Regions from separate parts of the Amycolatopsis sp. FDAARGOS 1241 genome, predicted to be linked through region 2. Evidence: predicted binding sites of a transcription regulator. Region 2 holds the regulator's gene; the other holds the start of a gene.
The links. Region 2 encodes HspR, which represses chaperone genes until heat shock. Its sites were predicted from a motif close to ANNTTGAGTNNNNNNNACTCAANNT; they were not measured.

Region 1 (4,053 bases), 980 kb from region 2:
GCTCGAGCTCCGCGCCGTGCGAACGCAGGTAGGAGAGCGCGATCTGCACGGACTCCTTCATCACGTCGCCCAGCTGGCCGGTGAGCTGCAGACCCGTCGAGCCGCTCTCGGGGTCGTTCAGCGACGCCTCGATGTACAGGACGTCACCACCCGCGCCCGTCACGGCCAGACCCGTTGCCACGCCGGGGATCGACGTGCGCTGGGTCGAGGTCGGCAGCGACGACTCCGGCACGTGCCGCGGGCGGCCCAGGTACTTCTCCAGATCGGCGGCGCTCACGGAAACCGGCAGCGAAACCTCGTCCAGAGCCACCTTCGTCGCGACCTTGCGCAGCAGCTTGGCGATCGTGCGGTTCGCGTCGCGCACGCCCGCCTCGCGGGTGTACTCGGCGGCGATCCGGCTGAACGCCTCGTCGGCGATCACCACGTCGCCGGACGCGAGGCCGGCGCGCTCCAGCTCGCGCGGGAGCAGGTGGTCACGGGCGATCGTCACCTTCTCGTGCTCGGTGTACCCGTCGAGCGTGACGAGCTCCATGCGGTCGAGCAGCGGGCCGGGGATGGTCTCCAGCGCGTTGGCCGTCGCGAGGAACACGACGTCGGACAGGTCCAGCTCCACCTCGAGGTAGTGGTCGCGGAACGTGTGGTTCTGCTCCGGGTCCAGCACCTCCAGCAGGGCGGCCGTCGGGTCGCCGCGGTAGTCGGCGCCGACCTTGTCGATCTCGTCGAGCAGCACGACCGGGTTCATCGAACCGGCCTCCTTGATGGCCCGCACCACGCGGCCGGGCAGCGCGCCGACGTACGTGCGCCGGTGCCCGCGGATCTCCGCCTCGTCCCGGATGCCACCGAGGGCGACACGGACGAACTTGCGGCCCATCGCCTTCGCGACCGACTCGCCGAGCGACGTCTTGCCGACCCCGGGAGGACCGGCGAGCGCCAGCACCGCACCCGAACGACGGCCGCCGATCGGGCCGAGACCCGACTCCGCACGACGCTTGCGCACGGCCAGGTACTCGATGATCCGCTCCTTGACGTCGTCGAGGCCCGCGTGGTCCGCGTCGAGCACGGCGCGCGCGGCGGCGATGTCGTAGACGTCCTCGGTCCGCTCGTTCCACGGCAGCTCCAGCACCGTGTCGAGCCAGGTCCGGATCCAGCCGCCCTCGGGTGACTGCTCGGAGGTGCGCTCCAGCTTGTCGACCTCGGCCAGCGCGGCCTTCTTCACGTTGTCGGGCAGTTCGGCGGCCTCGACGCGGGCGCGGTAGTCGTCGTCCTTGTCGGTGCCGTCGAGCTCACCGAGCTCCTTGCGGATCGCCTCGAGCTGGCGGCGCAGCAGGAATTCCTTCTGCTGCTTGTCCATGCCCTCCTGGACGTCCTTGCGGATGGTGTCGGTCACTTCGAGCTCGGCGAGGTACTCCTTGCTCCACTCCATGGCCTTCTCGAGCCGCTTGCTCACGTCGAGCGTGGTCAGCAGCTCGATCTTCTGCTCCGTCTTCAGGTACGGCGCGTTGCCGGACAGGTCGGCCACCGCCGACGGGTCCTCGACCTGCTGGACGGCGTCGATCATCTGCCAGCCACCGCGCTGCTGGAGCAGCGAGATGACCACAGCCTTGTACTCCGTGGCGAGCTGCGCGGAGCGGTCGTCGGTGAATTCGGTTGCCTCGTCGGCGTGGACCCAGCGCGCGGCGCCGGGACCGTCCGCGATGCGGCCCACCACGGCGCGGCCGGTGCCGCGCAGGAGCACGGCGGCCTTGCCGCCGGGAACCCGGCCGATGCGCTCGACGGTCGCGACCGTGCCGAGTTCGGCGTACTCGCCGTGGACCCGGGGCACGATCAGCACTTCGGCCTTGGTGGCCGCGCCGGAGCGGATGCCGGGGAACGACGCCGTCGCGGGCGTCTTGGCCTGGGCGGACTCCACCGCGCCCCGGATCTCGACATCGGTGAAGTCGAGCGGGACCACCATGCCCGGCAGCACGACGTCGTCATCGAGCGGGAGCACGGGCAGGAGGCGGGGATCAGACATGTGCACTCCTCGGATAGTTGAGTCTGCAGTGCTCAACTATCTCTGGGGCGGGTTTGTTTCCCGAGGAGTGTTCGCTGGCAGCGGACGTGCCGCTGACCTGGGAAAGAGGCTCCGCGCTGAGGCGTGCGCCACGTCAGGGCCGCTCGGCCACCGCGCACCACGCGAACGGCCGTGTCTGGGCCTCCAGCGCCGACACCGGCTGTTCCGGGCGCCAGTCCGGCAGCGCCGACATCCCCGGATCCAGCAGTGGCCAGCCGCCGAACCACGGCAGGATCTCCGCGTCCGAGCGCAGGTACGCCGGGTTGCTCGTGTCGCGGTACGCCTCGATGAACGCCTTCACCTCGGCTGCGCGGTCCGGCGGCGCGTCGTCGCGGCACGTGGCGTGCGTCACGGCGAGCCACGAACCCGGAGCGAGCTTCGAACGGTAGGTCGCCATCAGCCCGTCGGGGTCGTCGTCCGGGCCGATGAAGTGCAGCACGGTGATCATCAGCAGGCACACGGGTTCGGACCAGTCGATGAGCCGCTTTGTCGTCTCGTCGGCGAAGAGCGCTTTCGGGTCCCGGATGTCGCGCTGCACGAGGCCCGCCCGGTCGCCGGCGCCCTCGCGTTCGAGGATCACGCGCGAATGCGCCGCCGCCACCGGCTCGTAGTCCACGTACACGACGGTCGCGCCTTCGTCCTCCGGCAGCCGCTCGCGCACGATCTCGTGCACGTTGCCCGCCGTCGGCACCCCCGAGCCGAGATCCACGAACTGCCGGATCCCCGCGTCGAGCGCCGCGCGCACCACGCGGTTCGTGAACGCGCGGTTCTGCCTCGAGATCGGCCGGATCAGCGGCCACACCTTCTCCACGCGCCGGCCGAACTCGCGGTCGACGGCCCAGTTCTGGTCGCGCCCAGGTACCAGTCGTAGACCCGCGCAGCCGAGGGCTTCTCGACGTCCACGCCCGCGGGGCCTTCCGGTGCGCTCACTCCGCCGGCTTCTCGGCGACGCCGCACCAAGCGAACGGCCGGGCCTCGGCCTCGACCGCGTTGAGCTCGCGCTCGGGCCGCCAGTCAGGCAGGTGCACGATGCCCGGTTCAAGCAGCGGCCACCCGCCGAAAAACGGCACGATCTCCTCGCGGTCGCGCATCCACACGGGGTTGCTCGTCTTGCGGTACTGCTCCACGAACCAGCGCAGACCGTCGAGCGCCGGGCCGCTGCCGTTGCCCTCGCTCATCTGCGAGATCGCGAGCCAGCTGCCGGGCGCGAGCGTGTCGCGGTACGCCTTGACCAGGCCGTCAGGGTCGTCGTCCGGGCCGACGAAGTGCAGCACGGCCATCATCAGCAGGCACACCGGCCGGCTGAAGTCGATGTACTCGCGCGTGGTCGGCGCGCGCAGCACGGACTTCGGATCGCGCAGGTCCGCCTGCAGGATGCCGGCCCAGTCGGTGGCCGCGCCCTCTTCGAGGATCAGCGTCGCGTGGGCGACGGCCACGGGCTCGTAGTCCACGTACAGCACGGTCGCGCGGTCTTCGTCGTCGAGCTCGGCCTCGATGACCTCGTGGACGTTGCCGGCCGTCGGCACGCCCGAGCCGAGGTCCACGAACTGCCGGATCCCGGCGGCCAGCGCGCCGCGCACCACGCGGTTCATGAACTCGCGGTTCTGCTTCGCGCCCGGCCGCACCAGGGGCCACTGCTGCTCGACGCGCCGGCCGAACTCGCGGTCGACGGCCCAGTTCTGGGTGCCGCCGAGGTACCAGTCGTAGATCCGCGCCGCCGACGGCTTCTCGGTGTCGACGCCTTCGGGCGCCTTCGGCGCGGACGCCGGCTGATCGCTCACGTCGGGTCTCCCCTCGTCGTCGGTGGCCAGACTAGCGAGCACCCACGACGGCGCGGTCCGCGGAGACGGAGAACCCGGTGCCGCGCTGCAAACGAACGCGGCCGGAACGCGTGGCGAGCGTCTCGGAGGAACGCCGAATCCGCGTCGGGGCAAACGGGCGGGACAGCCGGCCGTTCTCGGATGCGCGGGCGATGGTCGAGCGTCATCCACCGGTATCGA
Region 2 (4,053 bases):
GGCCCACAACAAGAAGCTCGGCATGTTCGAGCTGACCGGTCTCCCGCCGGCCCCGCGCGGCGTGCCGCAGATCGAGGTCACCTTCGACATCGACGCCAACGGCATCGTGCACGTGACCGCGAAGGACCTGGGCACGAACAAGGAGCAGTCGATGACGATCACCGGTGGCTCCGCGCTGCCGAAGGACGACATCGACCGCATGGTCAAGGACGCCGAGGCCCACGCCGAGGAGGACAAGAAGCGCCGCGAGGAGGCGGAGACCCGCAACCAGGCGGAGACGCTGGTCTACCAGACGGAGAAGTTCGTCAAGGACAACGACGACAAGCTCCCCGAGGACCTCAAGGGCAAGGTGAAGACCGCGATCGAGGAGGCCAACGAGGCGCTCAAGGGCACCGACTCGGCCAAGATCCGCGAGTCCATCGAGAAGCTGAACACGGCTTCGCAGGAGCTGGGCAGCGCGCTGTACGCCAACCAGGGCGGCGCGGCCGCCGGTGACGGTGCTCAGGGTGCCGACGCCGGTTCCGCGGGTGCGGGCCAGGCCAAGGCCGATGACGTGGTCGACGCCGAGATCGTGGAAGAGGACGAGAAGAAGTGACCCCACGACACCAGGAAGCCGAGGGCCGGGGCCCCGAGGAACCGGTGGTCGTGCGTGACCGGCGGCGGCTCGACCCGCAGACCGGTGAGGTCCGTCCCCCTGCCCCGGAAAGCGAACTGCCCGCCGACGAGGCGCCCGCGCACCACGCGGGCCCCTCGCTCGGCGACTCGGTGGACGACTCGGTCTCGGTCGCGTCGGACGTCGAGAAGCAGCTGGCCGAGCGCACGGCCGACCTGCAGCGGCTGCAGGCGGAGTACGCCAACTACCGCAAGCGCGTGGACCGCGACCGCGAGGCCGTGGTCCTGAGCGCGAAGGCGTCGGTGGTCGGCGATCTGCTCCCCCTGCTCGACGACCTCGAGCGGGCGGAGCAGCACGGTGATCTCACCGGTGCGTTCAAGTCGGTCGGCGACAAGCTGGTGAGCGGCTTGCAGCGAGCCGGGCTCGAGTCGTTCGGCGTCGAGGGCGAGTCCTTCGACCCGAGCGTGCACGAGGCTGTGCAGCACAACACCTCGCCGGACGTGACGGGCCCGACGGTCACCGTGGTCATGCGCCGCGGTTACCGCTTCGGGGATCGGGTCCTGCGGGCGGCGCTGGTCGGGGTCACCGACCACGAGCCGGCCGCGGCGCCGGTCGACCCGCCCGTCGGCGGCGAGCTGCCGCTGGACGGGTCGATCGATGAGCCGAACCAGCAGTAACAACCGTTTCGAAGCGAAAGGAGGAGGCACCCGATGAGTGCTCGGGAGTGGATGGGCAAGGACTTCTACAAAGAGCTGGGTGTCTCCTCCGACGCCACCGCGGACGAGATCAAGAAGGCCTACCGAAAGCTCGCCAAGGAGAACCACCCGGACGCCAACGCGGGCAACGTCACGGCCGAGAACAAGTTCAAGGCCGTGTCCGAGGCCTACGGCGTGTTGTCCGACCCGGCGAAGCGCAAGGAGTACGACGAGGCCCAGCGCCTGTTCGGCGCGGGCGCGGGTGGGTTCGGCGGCTTCCCCGGCGGCGCCGGCGCGGGCGGCTTCGACATGGGCGACATCTTCGGTCAGGCCGGCGCCCAGCAGGGCGGTTTCGGCGGGCTCGGCGACATCCTGGGTGGCATCTTCGGCCGTTCGGGCCGCGGCGGCACCGCGACGGCCAACCGGCCGCAGCGCGGCGCCGACGTCGAGACCGACGTGCGGATCGACTTCGTCGAGGCGGTCAAGGGCGCGACCCTGCCGCTGCGGCTGTCGAGCCCCGCGACGTGCCAGACCTGTGGCGGCAACGGTGCGAAGCCGGGCACGTCGCCCCGCACGTGTCCCACGTGTGGCGGCTCCGGTCTGGTGAGCCGCAGCCAGGGTGCGTTCGCGTTCTCCGAGCCGTGCCGCGACTGCCGCGGCCGCGGCCAGATCATCGACGACCCGTGCCCGGAGTGCGGTGGCGAGGGCATCAGCACCCGCACCCGCACGCTGACGGTGCGCATCCCGCCGGGCGTCGACGACGACCAGCGGATCCGCCTCGCCGGCCAGGGCGAACCGGGCCGGGGTGGCGCGCAGGCCGGTGACCTGTACGTCCGCGTGCACGTGGCGCCGCACAAGCTGTTCGGCCGCAAGGGCCTGGACCTGACCCTGACGGTGCCGGTGGACTTCACCGAGCTGGCGCTCGGCACCACGATCACGGTGCCGACGCTCGAGGGCAAGGTCTCGCTCAAGGTCCCGGCGGGTACCGCGAGTGGCCGAGTGTTGCGCGTGCGCGGAAAGGGCATTCAGAAGCGGGACGGTTCGCGGGGCGATCTGTTGGTGACCCTGCAGGCCGCGGTGCCCGCGAAACTGGACGACAAGGCGCGGACGGCCCTGGAGGCCTACGCGGAGGCGATGAAGGGCAACGACCCGCGGCCCGACATCACCGAGTTGCTCGAAGGCAGGTGAGGGTGATGTTCGGCGGAATCCCGGGACTCCCGCACGGCGCGGACGAGGACACCCCCGTGTTCGTGATCTCCGTGGCGGCCCAGCTGTCCGGCCTGCACGCCCAGACCCTGCGCTCCTACGACCGCCAGGGCCTGGTCTCCCCGGGCCGCACCTCCGGCGGCGGGCGCCGCTATTCGATGCGCGACATCGCGCTCCTGCGAGAGGTCCAGCGCCTCTCGCAGGAAGCCGGCGTCAACCTGGCGGGCGTCAAGCGCATCATCGAACTGGAAAACCAGGTCGACGCGCTGCGCTCCCGGGTGCACGAACTGACCGAAGAGCTCGCGGCCGCCTACGCCGCCGCCGAACAGGCCGCCGCAGCGGTCCACGCGTCCTACCGCAAGGACCTCGTCCCGACGCGGCAGCAGACGTCTTTGGTGGTGTGGAAGCCCAAGCGCCACTGAGGTTTGGGCTTTTGGCTTTGGTTTCAAGCTTGGGTGGGCAGCCCCTTCGCTGCTGGGTCTCCGGTGGTGGAGGGGCTGTTTCGCGTTCGAGGGATGCTTCGGCCGGCAGGCTGGCAAGTCGCCTGACGACCTGCCTCGCTTGACGACCTGCCGGCCCTGACGGCCTGCCGCTTCCGCACGACTGGACCGGTGGCGCCCTTCTCCGAACGACTGGACCTTTCGTGCCCCTTTACGAGTGGGCCGTTCGTTCTCGCGGGGGTGCGCGGGCGGACCTTTCGCGCCTGTGGGTGTGTGCGCCTGGCCTTTCCTGCCCTTGCACGTGTAGGCGAGTGGACCATTGTTGCCTGTCGGTGCGCGCGACTGGACCTTTTGCGCCCCGCGCGAGTGGACGGTTCGTGCTTGGGGGTGTGCGCGAGTGGTCTTGTCGCGCCCTGCGCGACTGGACCGTTCATGCTCGCGGGTATGCGCGACTGGTTTTTTCGTGCCTCGTGCGAGCGGGCCGCTCGTGCCCGCGGATGAGCTCTACCTGTCCCTTCGTGCGCCGCACCGCATGCGATCGGGTCCTCTCGCGCCGACCGGCGGGTGGGCGTGACTGGGCTGGCCGCGCCCGTCTCTCCGCGAACGGACCGGTGGTGTCCCCGCGCGAGTCGCACTTTCGCGCTGGCCGGTGGTGCGCGGGTGGTCCGTTCGAGTTCTGCAACGAGGATGATCGGTCCCCTCGCGCCGCGCGCCGATGGTGTGCGAGGGGACCTTTCGCACACCGCGCCGCGGGTGAATGGTCTTCTCGCGCCGGCGGGTGGGCGTGACTGGGCTGGCGGCGCCCGACTTTCCGCGAACGGACCGGTGGTGTCCCCGCGCGAGTGGCACTTTCGCGCCGGCCGGTGGTGCGCGGATGGTCCGTTCGCGTTCTGCAACGTTCCGCACCGCGGCTGATCGGTCCCTTCGCGCCGCTGGGTGGGTGCGACTGGGCTGGCGGCGCCCGACTTCCCCGAACGCACCGGTGGTGCCGTCGCGCAAGTGGACCTTTCGTGCCCACGGATGAGCTTGACCTGTCCCTTCGCACGCCACGCCGCGGGTGAATGGTCCTCTCGCGCCGACCGGCGGGTGGGCGTGACTG

Region 1: lon (endopeptidase La) is a predicted target of HspR. The motif match lies at 2,029-2,053, and genes of this name have one in related genera.

Annotation. Positions count from the first base shown of each region.
Region 1 covers NZ_CP069526.1:8,419,583-8,423,635, reverse strand. Annotated here, with positions in the region: gene lon (endopeptidase La) at 1-2,014, opposite strand, end outside; partial or broken gene I6J71_RS40865 (SAM-dependent methyltransferase) at 2,148-2,983, opposite strand; gene I6J71_RS40860 (SAM-dependent methyltransferase) at 2,980-3,834, opposite strand.
Region 2 covers NZ_CP069526.1:9,402,983-9,407,035, forward strand. Annotated here, with positions in the region: gene dnaK (molecular chaperone DnaK) at 1-595, shown strand, start outside; gene grpE (nucleotide exchange factor GrpE) at 592-1,290, shown strand; gene dnaJ (molecular chaperone DnaJ) at 1,324-2,496, shown strand; gene I6J71_RS45595 (heat shock protein transcriptional repressor HspR) at 2,502-2,936, shown strand.